2 regions of the Thermoanaerobacter brockii subsp. finnii Ako-1 genome follow, and region 2 is predicted to be linked to the other one. Evidence: a T-box and tRNA genes for the amino acid it is inferred to sense, from the RefSeq annotation. Region 2 holds a T-box; the other holds one or more tRNA genes.
The links. The T-box of region 2 lies ahead of serS (serine--tRNA ligase). A T-box ahead of a tRNA ligase gene usually reads a tRNA of that ligase, here a tRNA-Ser.
Positions count from the first base shown of each region.

Region 1: it has a tRNA-Ser gene. The T-box ahead of serS (serine--tRNA ligase) is inferred to sense a tRNA for this amino acid. The anticodon was not compared.

Region 1 covers NC_014964.1:2,258,689-2,271,064, forward strand. Annotated here, with positions in the region: gene recR (recombination mediator RecR) at 1-120, opposite strand, end outside; gene THEBR_RS11145 (YbaB/EbfC family nucleoid-associated protein) at 130-465, opposite strand; gene dnaX (DNA polymerase III subunit gamma/tau) at 532-2,088, opposite strand; gene THEBR_RS11155 (HD domain-containing phosphohydrolase) at 2,151-4,049, opposite strand; RNA gene ffs (signal recognition particle sRNA large type) at 4,183-4,449, opposite strand; tRNA gene THEBR_RS11160 (tRNA-Ser) at 4,469-4,562, opposite strand; tRNA gene THEBR_RS11165 (tRNA-Ser) at 4,577-4,667, opposite strand; gene tadA (tRNA adenosine(34) deaminase TadA) at 4,672-5,118, opposite strand; partial or broken gene THEBR_RS11945 (DUF1646 family protein) at 5,237-5,446, opposite strand; gene THEBR_RS11175 (SGNH/GDSL hydrolase family protein) at 5,462-6,187, opposite strand; partial or broken gene ltrA (group II intron reverse transcriptase/maturase) at 6,494-7,906, opposite strand; gene THEBR_RS11190 (Rpn family recombination-promoting nuclease/putative transposase) at 8,355-9,158, opposite strand; gene THEBR_RS11195 (prepilin peptidase) at 9,224-9,619, opposite strand; gene THEBR_RS11200 (peptidoglycan-binding domain-containing protein) at 9,616-12,376, opposite strand, start outside.
Region 2 covers NC_014964.1:24,964-32,929, forward strand. Annotated here, with positions in the region: gene ribD (bifunctional diaminohydroxyphosphoribosylaminopyrimidine deaminase/5-amino-6-(5-phosphoribosylamino)uracil reductase RibD) at 1-202, shown strand, start outside; gene THEBR_RS00105 (riboflavin synthase) at 213-836, shown strand; gene THEBR_RS00110 (bifunctional 3,4-dihydroxy-2-butanone-4-phosphate synthase/GTP cyclohydrolase II) at 874-2,064, shown strand; gene ribH (6,7-dimethyl-8-ribityllumazine synthase) at 2,142-2,606, shown strand; gene ytvI (sporulation integral membrane protein YtvI) at 2,624-3,688, opposite strand; gene THEBR_RS00125 (IS200/IS605 family accessory protein TnpB-related protein) at 3,836-5,221, opposite strand; gene THEBR_RS12190 (hypothetical protein) at 5,529-5,699, opposite strand; gene lepB (signal peptidase I) at 5,837-6,367, shown strand; T-box leader at 6,416-6,606, shown strand; gene serS (serine--tRNA ligase) at 6,643-7,914, shown strand.

The DNA.
Region 1 (12,376 bases), 110 kb from region 2:
CTCTTCCAAAGGCATATTTATTATGAAAAAAGCAAGCCTTTGTGCTGTTTTAGGACCTATACCGGGCAACTTTGACAGTTCTTCTATAAGCTTCGCTATAGAAGTAGAATAATAGTTCATTTTTTCACCTCAAAACAGTCCAGGAATGTTTAATCCTCCGGTTATCTTTGCCATTTCAGAAGCAATCATTTCTTCTGCATTCCTTAACGCTTGATTAACCGCAGCTAATACAAGGTCTTCTAACGTTTCTACATCATCTTTATCTACAACATCAGGATTTATTTCAATACTTACAAGTTCTTTTCTGCCATTAGCAACTGCTTTTACCATCCCACCACCAGCAGTAGCTTCTACAGTCTTTTGCATTAGCTCTTCTTGCATTTTCTTTATTTCTTCTTGCATCTGTTGGGCTTGTTTAATCATGTTATTTATATTAAACCCGCCCGGAAATCCGCCTTTTGCCATAACACTATAACCTCCTAAATTTTATTCTAAAAATATTTATATGCTTTTTTGAATTATTTGTGAAAATTATATTATCTCTATATCTTCACCAAAAAACTCCTTAACTTGCTGTACAAGTAATTCCTCTTCATTTTTTCTTAATTCAAACTTCAAAGGAATTGCCTTCCCAACTAGTTCTTTTAATATTCCTTCAATAAAACTTTTGTTTTCCGCTTTGCTCAATTCCTCCTTTAATAAAGCATACTCTTCAGGATATTCTACCACAATTGTTCCTTTTTTTAAATAAGGAATCCCTTTTTCTATAAAGGCATACAAAGCTATTCTTTCTTTTTTTATCATTTCTTTTACTTCAGCCCACACCTTTTCTAGATCTATATCCTCTTGCTGTACTATTTGCGATGCCACGTTTTCTTCTTTTCCTTCTTCTGGCGAATTTATTTTTTTATTTTTCTCTTCTTTTTCTTCCCTCAAAAAAAATTGTCCTTTTTCTAATTTGTCTTCTATTTGTTCTACTCTTGCTAACAAACTCATCATATCGTAAGAAATTTCCGGCTTTATCAACCTCAAAATAGTCACTTCTAAAAGGGTTAACGGAGATATAGCATATCTAACTTCTTTTTGTAGATTTATAAATTTTTCTAAAGCGTTAGTCAAAAAAGCTGTACCAAAGTTTTGCACTCTTTCTTTTACAGTTTCTACATCGCTATACAAAATTTCTTTTAATTCTTCTCCTCCTGTTTTGTAAAGCACCATATCTCTCAAAATATAAGTTAAGGACTTTAAAAAATTCCCCACGTCTATTCCATAAGACAAAATTTTATCTAATTGTTTCAATGAAGCTGCTACATCTTTAGCATTCATGTAATCTAAAAGAGAAAATAACATTTCATCATTAGCTACACCCAACATTTCGCATACATCTTCATAGGTTATAAGGCCTTCTTTGTAAGAAGCACATTGTTCTAGTAGACTTATCGCATCTCTCATAGAACCATTTCCATAGATGGCAATAGTTTTAAGTCCCTTTTCTTCGATTTTTATTCCACTGTCATTGCAAATTCTATCAAGATTTTGAGCAATTAACCGCGTAGGTATTCTTTTAAAGTCAAACCTTTGACACCTTGATAAAATAGTATCAGGCAATTTGTCCGGTTCAGTAGTAGCAAGAATAAAAATCACATGAGGAGGAGGTTCTTCCAACGTTTTTAAAAGAGCATTAAAAGCCCCTGTAGAAAGCATATGCACTTCATCAATTATATATACTTTGTACTTAGCTTGAGAAGGAGCGTAAATTACAGACTCTCTCAATTCTCTTACATCATTTACACTGTTATTAGACGCAGCATCAATCTCTAAAACATCCATCGTAGTGTTGTTATTTATAGCTTGACAAATCTCACAAGAATTACAAGGCTCTCCATCTTTATTATTTAAACAATTAACTGCTTTTGCAAAAATCTTAGCTACACTGGTTTTTCCTGTTCCTCTTGTACCTGTAAAGAGATAAGCATGTCCTATCTTTTTTAACTTTATTTGGTTTTTTAAAGTTCTTACAATATGTTCTTGCCCCACCACTTCTTTAAAACTTCTTGGCCTATACTTTCTATACAAAGACTGATACATGTTTAACACCTCGTTATTTTCAATTGTAACAAAAAAAAAGATATATTTCTACATCTAAAATTTTAAGAAACACTTTCAAATATCTGATTTTTTACTTCCTCTAGCTTTTGCCTCGCATTCATGTAAATTGAGATAAATACATCTACTATTTCAGGATGAAATTGAGTACCTTTATGTCTTAAAATTTCATTTACTGCTTCTTCAATAGTCATTCCTTTTCTATAAGCTCTATCAGAAGTCATTGCATCAAAGGCATCAGCCACACCAAGAATTGCTGCTTCTATAGGGATTTCTTCGCCTTTTAAACCATAAGGATAGCCTTTCCCATCATATCGTTCATGGTGTTTGGAAATAGCTTCTAATATTTCTTTCGGCAGATCTATAGGCATTAAAATTTTTCTTGATATCTCTGGATGACTTTTTATAACGTTATACTCTTCTTCCGAGAGTTTGCCTTTCTTTAGAAGAATAGTATCAGATATACCTATCTTTCCTATATCATGTAATATCCCTGCAATCCTTAATTGTTCTATTTTTTCCCTTGAAAAGCCCATATATTCCCCTATTAAAACAGCATATTGAGATACTCTCATAGAATGTCCTTTCGTATATAAATCCTTTGCTTCCATTGCATAAGCTAAAGCTTCTATAGTCTTTATATAGACTTTTTTAATCTCGTCATACAGTTTGGAATTTTCAATTGCCACAGACACTGCGCTGGCAATAGATCTCAATAAACTCATATTTTTGACCGTATTTGCTGCAGTCCAAACTGTTAAAATTCCCTTAGTTTCATTTCTAAAAATTAAAGGCACTATCACAACTGAATAAACATCTTTAGCTGCAAAAATAGGTGTTATTTTTTCACTATGAGAAAACTCTTCTACATCTTTTATTTTTATTTCTTTTTGATTTACTAATTCATTTATGTCCTCTTCTGATAATTTAATTTCTTCATAGACAGGATAATCTTTTAATTCTCCCCCTTTTACAAGTAAAACAAACTTATGAAAATACGGATTATATTCTCTTATAGTGCACAAAGGTGAATTTAACAATTCAGCAACTTTTTCTACTATGTTATTCAATACCTCTTTTATGTCACTTCCCGATGTAAGTAGCCTTCCTACATCACTAATAGCCAATATTTCATTATTCTTTTCAGCTATCTGTTTTTTTACATAATACATTTCTGTAATATCTCGAGAAATGCCTTGAATGCCTACCACTTTTTCATCAATTTTTAGCCTTTTAACATGGGTTTCTGTTATAACCAATAAGCCTTCTTTGTTTTTAAAATTGATTTCTGAAAAATTAATTTTACCTTCCATCATGTTTTTCAAGATTTCTCTGCTGTCTTCATCTACAATTTCAAAAATGCTTTTTCCTATCAATTCGTGAGGAGTATAATTTAAATACCTTATAACTCGTGAATTGACAAATTCAATAATAAAATTTTTATCAGTCACCCACAAAATATCCCGAATATTTTCTACTAACAATCGATACTTTCTTTCAGAAATTTCTAATTCATGAGTCAAAGCCTCTAATTGCTCGTAGGAAGCTTCTAATTCCGCGTTAAACTCCTGTAATTCTTCATTTTGTTGTATTAAACTTTCTGTTTGTTCTTTTAATTTTTTATAACTTTGAGATAAGTCTCTAGCCATGGAATTAAAATTCTCTGAAAGTTCCCTAAGCTCTTTTGAATCAGTAATATTTAACTGATAATCAAAATCCCCCCGAGAAATCCTTTTAACAGCTTCGTTTAATTTTTCAATAGGTTCAGACAATTTTTTAGATAAAAAACTCGATAACCCCAGCGAAATTAATAAAATTATTCCCCCTATAAAAACTCTATTTTCAAACCCTGACAAAAAATAAGCTAATGACAATGAGTAAACAATTACAGAAATTCCAAATAAAGTAAAAAATATCCGTGTATTATAATATCCTTTAAACATACTATCCTCCATCTCTTTTCTTTTGTAAGAATAAGTTCCCTATATTTATTTCGGCTAAAAGCCTTCAAATTTTAAGTAAAAGTTATAAAAAATAATAAGAAATATTTTCCAGTAAAAGAGCAAAAATAAAAGGCCGTACACCCAGCTTCGACCTGCCACCATAAGCGTTACATAAGCAGTTAGCTCCACTCAAGCTCCCCTGCGGCACACGGAAGTGTTTGCTTACCGCTGCTTCCTTCCGGACCTGACGGGGTTCGCAAATTTCCGTTGCGCAGGACTCAAGTATCAACGCCACTTACTTATGCCAGACCTTACAATGGTCAGGCCTCAGCCTGGGAATTCGACCCTGCTATAGCGGGTTGCAGGTTATAGGGCACCGCTACCTCCCCATCTAGTACGGCCAAGAATTACCTTTTTCATGGCGGAGAGAGAGGGATTCGAACCCTCGGTACCCCTTTTAAAGGGTACACACGATTTCCAGTCGTGCACCTTCGTCCACTCGGTCATCTCTCCACATTTATTTTTCATGGCGGAGAGAGTGAGATTCGAACTCACGAGGCGAAAAATTCGCCCACTCGCTTTCGAGGCGAGCGCTTTCGACCACTCAGCCATCTCTCCGCACCTATTCCCTTAAATTTTCAAAGAAGTCTTTTAAAAGAGTTTTGCATTCTTCTTCCATTATTCCAAAATACACTTCTGTTTTACTTCCTAAATAGCTGTTATTTAAAATATCAACTACTGTACCTGCAGCACCAGATTTATCACTTTCTGCCCCTATATACACTCTTTTTATGCGAGCTTCTAAAATAGCTCCCGCACACATGGGACAAGGCTCTAAAGTCACATACATGCTACAGTCATCAAGTCTCCAACTGCCAAGAGTTTTACAAGCTTCCTTTATCGCTATAATCTCTGCATGGGCTGTAGCATCATTTGTAGACTCTTTTTGATTAAATCCTCTTCCAATTATTTGTCCCTCTTTTACAATGACAGCTCCAACAGGTACTTCACCTAATTGGTAACTTTTTTTCGCCTCTAAAAGAGCTGCCTCCATAAACTTATTAATCATATACTCCACCGCAAGCAAAAGTAACTACACTCTTATTTTTGCTTTTTATTTGTCCTCTGCATAAAGGTATTTTATCAGAGAATTATTTAAGTGTCAAGTATGCTCCTCCTTGACTTATTTAAATCACAAACAATACAATATAATACACTATCAAAAGTATTGCACCTAGAGGAACAGCAATTCGTGCCCTTTCAGTACTTTTTATTTTTAATTTGCCCGCTGAAATGATGTTTGGGATATTACCTTGAATTAACATTCCTCCACTAATAAGCATTCCCATTAAAATAGCCCTTATCTGTTCCGGCGTCATTGAGGAAAAAATTTCGGCTTAATCTTTATATGCTCACTCTTTTAAAAGATATGCATAATTTCTTTGCAGATATTCATATATCTTATGTGCTATTATTTTATGTCCCTTCTCATTAGGATGAATACCATCAGTGCAAATAAATTGCCTAAAATCGGGATAATCTAAAAAAGCGCTCCTTATATCAATAAGCCTTGTCTTTGTTTCTTCTGCTATACTTAATATAGCTGAGTTATACTTTTCCTGCCACCAATATATTTTAGTAACACTGCCTAACCACTTTAAAATGTTTTTGCCCATCTCTTCACTGTTTTTGCTTATCCATTTAAAATATCTGTCAGCATCCAAAGGAGGTAATGTCATTAACACAGGAATTATGTTTGCATCCTCTAAGGATTTTATCAATTCTTTGAGCTTTTCTTTAAAAATATAAAAATCTGTTTTGGGGCTATGCTCATCATAAGGATTCTTCGCAATTTCTTCCCAATCGAAATCACAGTCATTTCCTCCAAATTCTATCAGAACTATATCAGGTTTATCTTTTAACAAATACCTCTTTAAAATGTCAATACCTTTTAAAAGAGTATTTCCAAACTTAGCAATATTTTTTACTGTTCCTTTTATGTTGTCCTTTAGTAAATTTACATAATTTACGTCTGATATAACGTATTTACTTTTTTCCTTACTATATACTACACCCTTTGAAATAGAATCCCCTGCTACAACGATATCATAATAATTTTCCAATGTCATGCCGGCCATTTTTATCACTTCCCCATAAATTTTTTATTTACCAAAACATTAATGGGCATCAACCTACTTGTAAGCAAAAATTAGTTTTTAACTAAATTTCATCATCATTATACCACTAATAATCTTTTACACAAATAGAAAAAATTTTTACCAAAATATCAATTTACATTAATACTCAGCCTTCACGTTAAAAAACAATAAAAAATTAAGTTAAATTAGAGCTTTTTATAGTAAAAATCGAGTAGGAGCTGAATAATTATTTTATTCAGCGTCCTCTCACACCACCGTACGTACCGTTCGGTATACGGCGGTTCATTAGGAATTGTGTACAATTAGATATCTTTGGGATAAACTCTTATAACCTATGCTTTCAAAGTATTTATTTGTAAGAGTCTTATTTAGGATTGGGCTATTGGATATTCTCCAGTAGCCTTTCCTTGTATTGGCGTATTCCCAGGCTTTTTGTTCTTCTACTCCTAGTTTTACTAGGTTATCATGCTTCGTTTTTATCTTCTTCCATTGTTTCCATATACATGCCCTTAGTCTTCGCCTTATCCATTCGTCAAGGGTTTTCATTATGCTTTTTCGCGTCTGCTAATCCAAAATAGTTGACCCATCCTGTCGTTATTTGATTTAGTCTTTTTATTCTGTTTTCCATGCTTATTCCCTTGTTCCGATTGGTTATTTCTCTTACTTTTTCCTTAAACCTTTTGATGGATTTTTCATGGATTCTTATTCTTACTTCGTTTTCTTTTGTATAGAATGAAAATCCAAGAAATTTTCTTCTCCATGGTCTATCTACAGCACTTTTTGCTTCGTTGACTTTTAGTTTAATTTGCTTTCTATGAATTTCTTTATGCTCTTCATTACTCTGTTTCCTGCAGACCTGCTTTTTACATATATGTTGCAGTCATCTGCATATCGGCAGAATTTATGCCCTCGTTTCTCAAGTTCTTTGTCTAGTTCGTCCAACATTATGTTTGCTAATAGGGGACTTAATGGCCCTCCTTGGGGTGTCCCTTCTTCTGTTGATACTTTGACTCCGTTTATCATTACTCCTGATTCTAAGTATCTTCGTATTAACTTTAGTACCCTTTTGTCTCCTATCCGCTTTTCTAGTTTGGACATTATTATGTCGTGGTTTACTCTGTCAAAGAACTTTTCTAAGTCCATATCTACAACCCATGTATATCCTTCATTTATATATGCTTCTGCGGCTTTTATTGCGTCTTTTGCACTGCGTCCTGGTCTAAATCCATAACTGCTATCAGAAAATGTATGGTTGTAGACTCTATTTAGTATTTGGGCTATTGCTTGTTGTATTAGCCTATCTAGTGCTGTAGGTATTCCTAGTAGTCTTACTCCTCCATCTGGTTTGGAAATTTCTACTCTTCGCACTGGTTGTGGTTTGTATTTCCCCTCCAGCAGTTGTTGTTTTATGGTTGCCCAGTTTTCTTTGAGATACGGTAGAAGTTCATCTACTTCCATCCCATCGACTCCATGGCTTCCTTTATTTGCAACAACGCGCTTGTATGCTGCTCTCATGTTTCCTCGTTCTACTATCATTTCAAGCATCTTGCTGGTATATCTTTGTACCTCGTTTCTTCCATCTCTTGACGCCGATGATATACTATGCACTTCCGTTGTCTTTTGAAATTCCATTTCTCTATCCAACGGATAGCCTCTTTGTTGAGTTGTCTGCAGTCTTTGCATATCTTTCGAGTCCATAAGATTTCCAAAACCTCCTAACGTTCGGTCCTTCCTTATCTATTCATGTCTAGATAAGTACTATGACCTCTGCTGACTTCTCAAGGTTCAGCCATACATCACTGCATGGGTTGTCACTTCAGATTTTACTCCCATGACTTATCCTTGAGACCTCCCCGGGTAAGAACGATAACTTTCATCTCATATATCTGCCAGATTTACTATATGGGATTCGGGTAGTGTTGGACTTCGTTTTGTTACGCAAACTCATCCATCCCAATTCAGCCTCTTATCTGGTTCTTGTTCATCAGACCGAGATTTTGCCTTAAGCTTCCTTCAGATTCCACCTCACGATGGACACCCTTGCTCTTGGCTAGTGGTTCCCACTACCAAGCCCACAGCGGACTTTCACCGCCTAGTTATCGCCCATGCCGGGCGCACATAAATAAAAAGAGCCTTTTGTGGCTCTTTAATTTAACAACTTCTTTATTTCTTCTACAGATAACTTTGTAATTTGGGCAATCTTATTAATATCCATTCCTTCTTTTAGAAGTTCTCTGGCTATTTCTATACTTTTTTCTTTTTTACCCTTTTCTAAAATATTTTTATATACCTTTGATTCCTCAAGTATTGACATACCTATCACCTCTGAAAAAATTTTCTCTATGACTTCCTCATCATAGATTATTCCTGCCAGAATTTCGGCTGTTGTGACTATATAACTTTTCTTTGCTTTATCCACTGGCATATCTCTTATTACCTCAGCACATTTTCTAAGATATGCTTCTTTTTCTTTTTGTCTTTTATCTTTATCAGCCACGGGTAAAAAAGTGTATAAATCGTAATATTTAGTTTTAACAATATCCTCAAATTTTATTTTCCCTACATCTATTATTCTATAGCGAAAGTTTAACAAATTTTCTTCTCCTAAATGATAGTTCAAATTATTTTCCATTTTTAACTCATTTTTACTGCAATAAACTACCACTTGGTAAGGTAGTAAATTATGCTTTTCCATTATTTCTGTAGCGTATCTTAGCATTCTATAAGGCATTTTGCTGTCATTATAAGTTTGAAATTCTATATGTAGAGCTATATCTCTATTTTCAGTAGTACACTTAAATACCATATCACTTTCTCTGCTTTCAATCGTGGTAAATTCAATGTTTAGTTCATCAAGCTTTGTAAATTTAAGACCCAAAAAATATGATGCTATGTCATCGGCAAGATTTGAAAAAATATTTTTAGCTGTAATGTCGTATTCTTGTGACATATGAAAATCCTCCTTTTACTTCTACTGTAATTATAGCATTTTTGAAAGCTGTAAAACAGGTCTTTTTAAAAATTTACAAAAAAACTTATTATTGTTCCAGCAACAACGGCAGGCATAAAAGGTATCTTTGCTTTGAATTTACGAAGAGCAAGGGAGTACAGGAGAAAAATTAAAGAAGAAAATAAAAGGATATCCCATATCTTAAAACCTGCATAGAAAGCCAGAGCAGTCAAAATTTTTACGTCCCCTCCGCCTATTCCTCCTAAAAGCCAGAAAAGAAAAAGAACAATGAATATTAAAAGAGAATTAAGCAGCATAAAATTTAGATTTATATAAGGATTTAATAATACATTTATAAAAGAAAGAATTAAGATGGAGGCAGGGTAGATGTATCCTACCTCCATCTTTTTTATGTCTTCTACAGCTGCAAAAAATAGAATTAGTAAGATTAGTATTTTCATTTAAAAATCACCGTCCAGTTATCTTGCTCTGACTTTTTCCACTGTGGATCAGGAAGATTAAATTTTGAGTCTGCATAAAAGCCATTTACAGGGATTTTAAGCTGTACTTCGGCTGTTTTTCCATCTTCAGCAGTGAAGTAAATATACAGTGTTGAATTCTCATCTCCTGGTTTATCATACTGGAACTTCATTACTGCGCTTCCTGTAACGTCACCTATATTTTTTATAACCGAATAAGGCTCTACATAAAGTACACCCTTATTTTGATACCTGTTTATCACGTGTACTGCTCTTATGCTGGTGATTTTTTTGTTAAAGGTGTATGAAATGTTCAGAGTCATATCGCAGACAGAGCCGTCTTCTCTCGTGTGCTTGTTAGTAAACACATATTGAGGTGTTTTTGATATTGTTACAGTACCTCTTAGCTTATCCATTTCTGACGAATAAGGCACTGTAACTTCCTTTTTGTTGTTGCTTAAGTCTAAATCATATTTATTTGTATCTGTTAATTGTATTTCAGCTACCAGAGTAATGTCAGTATTTTTTCCAGGATAGCTGAAGCTGAATGTCTGTGTGGAGTTACTGTTAAACTGCACAGATTTTGTTAAAAACACAGAAGAATCAGCTTTGTCATAAACTTTTACAACACCATTAACAGGGAATGCATAGCTTTTCTGCAGTCCCACTGTTACAGAGCCTGTGTAGGTTTCATCAGGGACTACATAGGTAGTTCCCGGATTTATGCTTGCAATATATAAATCCACTCCATTGTTCGCTTTAACAAGTGTTTGTATCTTATTATTGGAAAGGTTAGTCTCATAATATTTATCAGCACTTGCTAATGATATTTCTGCTACTAGTATCATATCAGACGATTTTCCTGTGTAGTTAAAACTGACTGTCTGTGTAGTATTGCTTGTAAATGACACTGTTTGAGTTTTGAATGGCGAAGATGGATTAGCTGCATCATATATCTTTAATGTTCCCGTAACTGGATATCCTGATATAAAAGAAGCATTTTGGAGTCCTACTACTACTGAACCTGTGTAGGTGTGCCCTCCTACCATGTTTGAAGTTCCTGCATTAAGATTAGTGACATATAAATCCACCAACCTTTTTGCAGGTGCAGTAAACTGCCTTGTATTGTTTGTTTGATTATAATCCCAGTACTGCAAATAAGAGTCTGGATTTGATGGTGGATTGGGCTGTACTACTGCTATTAAGTTTCTATCTGAACTTGTCCCTGTAAAGCTTAAATTGACTGTTTGAGAACTGTTGGGACTTAAAGTGATTTGTGCACTTGCTACAGCATTTGCAGTATTGAGTCTTACAGGGTCTCCGGTTATAACTGTATTGAAATTAAAACTTCCTGCATCATATAAGGCTACTGTTGCAGGAATACTTGTTGAACTATTACCTAAACTTACTGTGACCTGCACAGTGTAATTTTTATTTGGCTCCATATAGCCTATTGGATTTACGTTTGTAATTGCCAAATCTATACCATTTTTCGCAAGGTAATATACGTATATTCCATCAGAAGTTTCTGTTGCAACTAAACCGTGTGCTATAGAAACTTCTCCTGTAGCTGGAGCATTTAATTGTATTGTTCCATCTCCATCTATTGTCCAGTCAGATTTTTTGATCGTGACAAAATAATTTCCTACATTAGCATATATTCTGTCTGCTCCGACAGAAACAGCAGAATATACGATATAGTTTGGAGAATTAGGTAGTTGAGATTTTAAACTGGAGGAAGAAAAATCTATTTGTTTTATAACATTTAAATTATTTTTATCTAAAACAACAATTTTTCCGTGTTGTTTTGAACTATCTGAATAATAATATGGAATGTATAAATATCTATCGTCTACAGCTGGGGAATGGTTAACAAGGTTGTTTGTATTCCTAAGGTTTCCGTTTACTGTAAGATTTAAGGTGCTGCTGAAGATATTATTTATTTTGTAGATACCACCAAGCACATCAGTGAAGTAGGCGTTTGAGCCGTCTACTGAAAAACTTGCTGGAATACCTATGCCTGCACCAGCATAGGCTTTTGAAATATTTATTCCCCATGCATAGTTCCATTGATATACAGGTCTTATATAAGTTCTTGTTAATTTACTCCCAAGCTTTTGCCACGTTTGTGGTCCGACTATTCCATCTACCGTAAGCCCATTTTTACTTTGAAAATCTCTGACTGCTGCTTCAGTTCCTGAACCAAATTGTCCATCTTCAACAAGAGAATAGCCTATAATATTAAGCGTTTCTTGAAGTATCTTAACTCCATTTCCTGTGCTGCCTAATTTTAAGATGTCTGTTCTTGAAGATATTGTTGAAGATGAAATGACATTGAATAAATCACTAAATCTAATTCTGTAAAGATAGCCATCTGCGGTTTTGTTAGGCTCATGTGTTGTACCGATTATAAAGCCTGTTTCAGGTGATGTTTCTCCTGCGTTTACTGGTGCTGCTGATGAGCTTATACGTGTATAAGTGGTGCCTAATGCGATATCTGTAATTCCAACATCGCTAAAATCATCGGTAAAATAGCCTATTGAAACATGTCCTCCGTTCCCATCTCCTACCACCACAATATTATATCCCTGCCATCTCATCATAAGTGGAGCAGAAACTATATCAGTACCGCCTCCCGTTGTTGTATTGATTCTTACTTTTAAAACAGGCGAGCCATTTATTATTTGGTATATAAAAACATATCCATCCTTTGAACCTGCTGCAATGTACTTGTTACCG
Region 2 (7,966 bases):
ATTAAATTGGTCTGCACTTAAAGAGGGAATTGTTGATAAAGTTATGTTTTTTATATCACCTAGAATAATAGGAGGAAAAAATGCTTTAACACCTGTAGAAGGTATAGGCTTTTCGGATATAGGAAATTCAATAGAATTAAAAGATGTGGAGATTGATAGAATAGATGATGATATACTAATAACAGCATATGTAAGAAAGTAGGTTATGGCGTATGTTTACTGGAATTATAGAAGAAACAGGAACTGTTAAAAATATTATACATGGTACTTTTACAAAAATTGTTATAAAATGTAGTAAAGTCCTTGAGGGAACAAAAATAGGTGATAGTATAGCAGTTAACGGTGTATGTTTAACTGTTACTAATATGTCAAACGAAAGTTTTGCAGCTGACGTTATGCCTGAAACCATGAGAGCAAGCAATTTAAAAGATTTAAAAATTGGAAGCATTGTCAATCTTGAAAGAGCACTTCAAGTTGGAAGGAGAATGGGTGGGCATATCGTAACTGGTCATATAGATTGCGTTGGAAAAATCATAGACAAAAGGCAGGAAAAAAATGCTTTTATATTTAAGATAGCTATCAATAAAGAATTTACAAAATACATTGCCCGTAAGGGAAGTATTGCGGTTGATGGTATAAGTTTAACGGTTGTTGAGGATGGATATGATTATTTTACTGTTTCAGTTATTCCACATACAATGCTTAAGACCACATTGGGTTATAAAGGGGTAGGAGATAGTGTAAATATCGAAGTTGATATACTTTCTAAGTATGTAGAAAAACTAATAGGGAAAAAGGATATAAAAGATTTATTAAAAGAAAATGGATTTATATAGATGTTGATGACTTCTCTAAGTTAAGGAGGAAAGACCAATGTTTGATAGGATAGAAGATGCAATAGAAGATATAAAGCAAGGGAAAATGATTATTGTGGTAGATGATGAAAATAGGGAAAATGAAGGCGACTTAGTTATGGCAGCAGAAAAAGTTACAGGAGAACACATTAATTTTATGATAAAATATGGACGGGGTCTTGTATGTGTTCCGATGACAGAAAAGAGACTTAATGAGCTTGGCATTTACCAAATGGTTGAGAATAACACTGACCATAAAGAAACTGCTTTTACTGTATCTGTAGATTATAAAGAATGTACCACTGGTATTTCTGCATTTGAAAGAGCACTGACGGTGAAGAAATTAGTAGATGATAATTCAAAACCAGAAGATTTTACAAAGCCGGGACATATTTTTCCTTTAAGAGCCAAAGATGGTGGTGTATTAGTAAGAGCAGGGCATACAGAAGCGGCTGTAGACCTTGCAGTTCTTGCAGGACTCAAACCCGCTGGAGTAATATGCGAAATCATAAAAGACGATGGAAATATGGCAAGGTTGCCTGACCTTTTGGAGTTTGCAAAAAAATTTGGATTGAGAATTATATCTATTGAAGATTTGATAAAGTACAGAATGAAAAATGAAATACTTGTGAGAAGGGTAGCGCAGGCGAAACTTCCAACTAAGTATGGGAATTTTGAAATTGTTGGATATGAAGAAATATTAACAAGGAAACAGCATGTAGCTTTGATTAAAGGAGATATAAATAAAGAACCTGTACTTGTGAGGATACATTCTGAATGTCTTACAGGGGATATCTTGGGGTCGTTAAGATGTGACTGTGGTGACCAGCTTCATGCGGCAATGGAAAGAATAGGACAGGAAGGAGGAGTACTAGTTTATCTGAGGCAGGAAGGAAGGGGTATAGGACTTTTAAACAAGATTAAAGCGTATCATCTGCAGGATCAAGGGCTTGATACTGTTGAAGCGAATATTAAGCTTGGTTTTCCACCCGATTTAAGAGAATACAGTATAGCTGCACAGATTTTGAAAGATATAGGAGTTAAAAAGATAAGGATTATGACAAATAATCCGCAAAAAATTATGGAATTATCAGACTATGGTCTTGATGTTGTAGAAAGGGTTTCTATAGAAATTTGTCCAAATCATTATAATGAAAAATACCTCAAAACAAAAAAGGAAAGAATGGGACATCTAATTTTGGAAGTGTAAAATGCTACAAAAAAATGAATTAAATGTAATTATTAAGTATATAATGAAAGAATATTAATAAGGAGAGTGTATAGTTTATGAAAATATATGAAGGAAAACTTATAGCAGAAGGAAAGAAATTTGGAATTGTGGTAAGCAGATTCAATGAATTTATAACGAACAAACTTCTCGAAGGGGCACTTGATGCCCTAAAAAGGCATGGTGCTTTAAATGAAGACATTGAAATTGCGTGGGTACCTGGAGCATTTGAAATACCACTTATAGCTAAAAAGATGGCTGAATCTAAAAGATATGATGCAGTAATTGCACTTGGAGCAGTGATAAGAGGAGAGACACCCCATTTTGATTATGTTGCAAATGAGGTATCAAAAGGTATTGCAAAAATATCTCTTGATACAGAAGTTCCAGTTATATTTGGTGTTCTTACCACAGATACAATTGAGCAAGCTATTGTAAGGGCGGGAACAAAAGGTGGCAATAAAGGTTTTGAGGCAGCCGTTACCGCAATAGAGATGGCAAATCTAATGGAGGAAATAAAATAAGGGCAAATGCCCTTATTTTATTTCCAAGGAGGGATAATTTCTGCTCTTTGGAGAGCTTTAAATACTACTACAAATACAGGTCCTATTATAAGTCCTAAAGCACCGAAAAGTTTTGCACCTATAAACATAGATAAAAGCGTAACAAGAGGATGAAGTCCGATACTCTGACCTACAATCTTAGGCTCTATAATTTGTCTTACAACTACCACCAAGCCGTACAGTATTAAAAGATATATCCCTACCATGTAGTTTTTCATTATGATGTTATAAAGCGCCCATGGTACCATGACAGCACCAGAACCTAGTACGGGCAATGCATCTACAATGGTTACAAGAAGACCCAATAGAAATGGGTAGTCAAAACCTATCATTGCAAGGCCTATGGAAACTTCCAAAAAGGTTATAAGCATTATTGTTGCTACTGCTCTAAGGTATCCGAAAAATGTCTTTAAAAGGTTTACCTGAATACTTTTTGCATGCTGTGCCCAATGAGATGGAATCTGCCTTTTTATAAAATCTAGTATAAGCTGTTTATCTTTGCTTATAAAAAAAGTAGCAACAAGTGTTATCAAAGTCATAAAGAAAAAGTTAGGCAATTTTGTTGCAAAATTCAAAAGCCATGTAGCAAGATTTTTTGCAAATAATGATACATAGTTTAAAATCGACTGCATGTTGCTTTCAATAAGGGATGTAATATTTGGGGGCAATGATATGTAATACATTCTTATTCTGTCAACAAGATTTAAAATTATGTCATTAATAGTATTTGCATAATTTGTGCTTATTTCCGCAAGAGAACTTAGTTCATATATAAGTTGTGTTATTGATATTGCAATAAGTGATCCTATCACACCTATTAATATCAAAAGTAAAATAAAGGATGCTAATCCTCTCGGCACCTTTAATTTTTTCTCTAAGAAATTTACACCAGGATCGATTATCACAGCGAGAAGTAAAGCCACTACAAATGGCATCAAGAAAGGAATAATTTTAAATATGATTAAGTAAAATATAATAAAAACAGCAACAATGAGCAGTGTTTTTTTTATTATATCACCGTATCTCAATAGAAAATTATTCACCGTTTTAACCTGGTTACCCAAACTGTACAAAACTGACAGTTTAGGCAGCTGGGGTATTTGTAGTCCGCCCTTCAGGCTTTCCCAGCCCCAGCAGGCGGTTTTTGGAAAAGCCATAGCCCCTGCCCCAAGAAGCAGGAACTTGCGCCCTTACGAGTCTCCCCACTTGCCCTGAATTAATAATTCCTTCAGGACAGAGAAGTCTCTTGGTACTTTCTCAGGGGAGAGTGGTGTCACCACCGCTACCTTGAGAACTTGCCAGAAATCATAGGTACTAAAACTTGTTTCGTACAGAGGTCTTAGCACCCTTTCTGACTCACTCCCAAGGCTTTGTATAAATTTTATTGCTTTGTTTATTTCCATTAAATGCTTTTTCTTTAAATGCTTATTTTTGACTGTATATTTTACATGTTCTTTTAACTCTTCTAATTCCTTTTCAGTCAATGTGTTGAGGAAGTTTACATAGTTATTCGGTATCTTTTCTTCTTTGCCTAATCCTCTTCTTGCTATTACATAGGCTGCTGCTATGTCTTTTGTTGTCATATACTGTGGTGCATATTTTAACATCCCTATTATTGAGGTGTAAGAAGGATTGACTTCTATTACTTCTATCCCTTCTCTTTTTGCTAGTGTTTTTATTTTTGAAAGAAGTGATTTGTAGCTAAAGTTATGTCTTATTCTCCTTGATTTTCTTCCTGAAAAGTCTCCTCTTTTTCCTTTTTCTTTTATGTCCAATTCTTCAATCACAATCGCTTTTCGTTTTTCTTTTGCTATTTTTACTATCTCATGGGCATACTGCCATCTAAAGTATTCTCTTTTGTCTTTATTTCCACTTGATAGCTCTGGCATTGGTATCTTATCATAACTTATTAGATTTCCTTTTTCATCTGTCTCTGCCCATGATATGTTGTCTGGATATGCATTTACATCTATTCCTATGACCCCTTTTTCTTTTGTTATTTTTGTTTCTGGATATTCTTCTTCAATAGAAAAATAGGCGTATATGCTGCCATTTTTGAGTTTTAATTCTACAGAGTAAGGTATGTTTGATTCGGCGATTTCCTGTAGGAGTTCTTCTCTGCTCTTATTCTTTTTATAGCCTGCTTCTATTTTGGCATATATGTATTTTCTTTTTCCCACATTTATCCTTAAAAAAATGCCATTTTCTTTTACTTCTATTCTTGTGTTGAGATTTCCTTTCTTGCTTTTATCTCCTCTTGAATAGAGATTTCCTTTTCTTTTCTCTTGCCATTTTGTTTTTAGCTTTTGATACTCTTTCCCAGTTATATGGCGTTTTTGAAGTTTTTTAAATAAATCTTTCTCTCCAAAAATTACTTTCTTTGGATTATTCCCTAATTCTTTGGAGGATTCTAATACGCTTCTTGCTTTCATTATTGCGTCATCTACGTATCTTGAGTTTAAATTGAAAATTCCCTGAAGGTCTCTTTTTAATGTGTTTCTATCATAGCCTTGTAGAAGCCTTTTGTACGCAAATCTTATACATGATGACCATCTTCTCATTAAATCCAGCACTATTTGTTTGTCTTGTTAAGTTAGGAAAATAAGTTTAGCCTGTATTACTATCATGTTTTTTTGCCCCTTTGTCTTTTTGATGTTCTAACAAGTATTGTCAATCTTCCTTTTTCTTCGATTCATTAATGTAATTTTGTTTATATCGCATAGTTTTAATCTTTTTATGTTTAATAGCACTTATCATCACTTAATTAAAACTATACCGTTTTTTACTTTTTATTTCAACTGTTGATACCTCCTTTCTCTTTATTATAATATGAGAATTAATGAAAGTCTATTGTAAAAATAAAAAATCCGCCGAAACGGATTTTTAAAGGGCGGTTTTTATTTTTGCTATTTCTTTTGACTTTTGGGCGAGCTCCCTTCGCGTTATAATTCCTTTTTCTACTAATAAATCTATTAAAGAAAGTAAAGCCAGCAAGTTTTTGTACTCTGTATCTTTTATTTCTGCCAAATCTAAAAGATATTCTATTTCTCTCATTTTACATCTCTCCCAAATAATTCTTTAATTTTATTATTGACATATATTAGAAAAATATGCATACAAAATAAAAAAATTAGAATTTGTTTGAAGTTTATGCTATAATATCACTGTACTTTTAAGTGAGGAGAGAAAATATGAGCAAAAACATAAAAAAGGAAATATTAAGCTGGATATTTACTATAGCTCTTGCTTTTTTGATTGCACTGTTTATAAGGACTTATGTTTTTGAATTGGTAGATGTACCCACAGGTTCAATGTTAAATACTATTCAAATAAATGATAAATTCATTGTAAACAAGTTTATATACAGGTTTGAACCTGTAAAACGAGGAGATATTGTAGTATTTCGCTTTCCTGACGACCCAAAAGTTAATTTTGTAAAAAGAGTTATTGGCATTGGTGGAGATGTGATTGAAATAAAAAATGGTCAGTTAATAAGAAATGGAAAAGTAGTTAAGGAGCCCTATATAAAAGAACCTATGAAAGGCAATTTTGGACCATATGTCGTCCCACCGGGTCATTATTTTATGTTAGGTGATAATAGAAATGAGTCTATGGACAGTAGATTTTGGCAGCACAAGTATGTATCAAAAGACCAAATTTTGGGCAAAATAGTTTTTAGAATTTGGCCTCCTGATCGAATTGGTTCTATGTCTGGAAAATAGTTATTGAAAGTAGTGTTATAAAGTAGTATAATATTAAAAAACATAATATTGTCGGCAATGAAGGGACGAGTAGTAAGTATAAACTTTTAAGAGAGCTGGTGGTGGGTGCGAACCAGTAAGTTTTACTTATGAATTCCATCCCGGAGCTAAGGTATAATGACCTTCGGGCGACCGTTAAATCATGTGGAGGGCTTATTTAAGCCAAAAGAGGGTGGCAACACGGCATTCCCGTCCCTTTATGGGACGGGAATTATTTTTAAGGGAGGTGTGGTAAAGTGTTAGACGTAAAGAGGATAAGAAATAATCCAGAGGCTGTAAGAATAGCTATAGAGCTTAAAGGAGAAAAAGCAGATATAGATAGGTTTTTAGAATTAGACGAAAAAAGAAGACAAATGCTAGTGGAGTTGGAAACATTAAAAAATCGTAGAAATGTGGAATCAGACAATATTGCAAAACTAAAAAGAGAAGGCAAAGATGCTAGCGATTTGATTGCTGAAATGAAAGAATTATCGGATAAGATTAAAGAAATGGAACAAGAGGTAAAAGAAGTAGAAGAAGAATTAGAGCGAATTTTATGGACAATCCCTAATATACCTCATGAGAGTGTTCCAATTGGCGATAGTGATGAAGATAATGTTGAAATAAGGAGATGGGGAGAACCGAGAAAATTTGACTTTGAACCAAAACCTCATTGGGAAATAGGACAAGAGTTGGATATTTTAGACTTTGAAGCTGCAGCGAGAGTAACAGGCTCAAGGTTTACTTTTTACAAGGGACTTGGAGCTCGTTTGGAAAGAGCGCTTATAAACTTCATGCTGGACTTACACATTGAAAAACATGGCTATACTGAAGTGTTTCCTCCCTTTATGGTACATAGAAGAAGCATGTTTGGCACAGGTCAACTTCCTAAGTTTGAAGAGGATGCTTTTAAAGTTTACGGCACAGACTATTTTTTGATACCTACAGCAGAAGTGCCTGTAACCAATATGTACAGAGATACAATAATAGATGGAGACAAGCTTCCAATATACCACTGTGCTTATAGCGCTTGTTTTAGACAAGAGGCAGGTTCTGCAGGGAGAGATACGAGAGGGCTTATAAGGCAGCACCAGTTTAATAAAGTTGAGCTTGTCAAATTTACAGAGCCAGACAAATCCTATGAAGAGTTAGAAAAAATGACTAGAGATGCTGAAGAAGTATTGCAGGCGTTAGGACTTCCTTACAGAGTAGTGGTCATATGCACAGGAGATTTAGGCTTTACTGCTTCTAAAAAATACGATATAGAAGTGTGGATGCCAAGCTATGGACGATATGTAGAGATATCTTCTTGTAGCAATTGTGAAGACTTTCAAGCAAGAAGAGCTAATATAAAGTATAGGCCTAAAGATGGTGGGAAGGCACAATATGTCCATACTTTAAATGGCTCTGGAGTTGCTGTAGGAAGAACTTTTGCTGCAATATTAGAAAATTATCAACAAGAAGATGGATCTGTTGTAATACCAGAAGTTTTAAGGCCCTACATGAAAGTAGATGTGATAAAGAAATAAATATATTGTTTTCCAATATTATACTATATAAGCATATTGACAATAAAGCTGG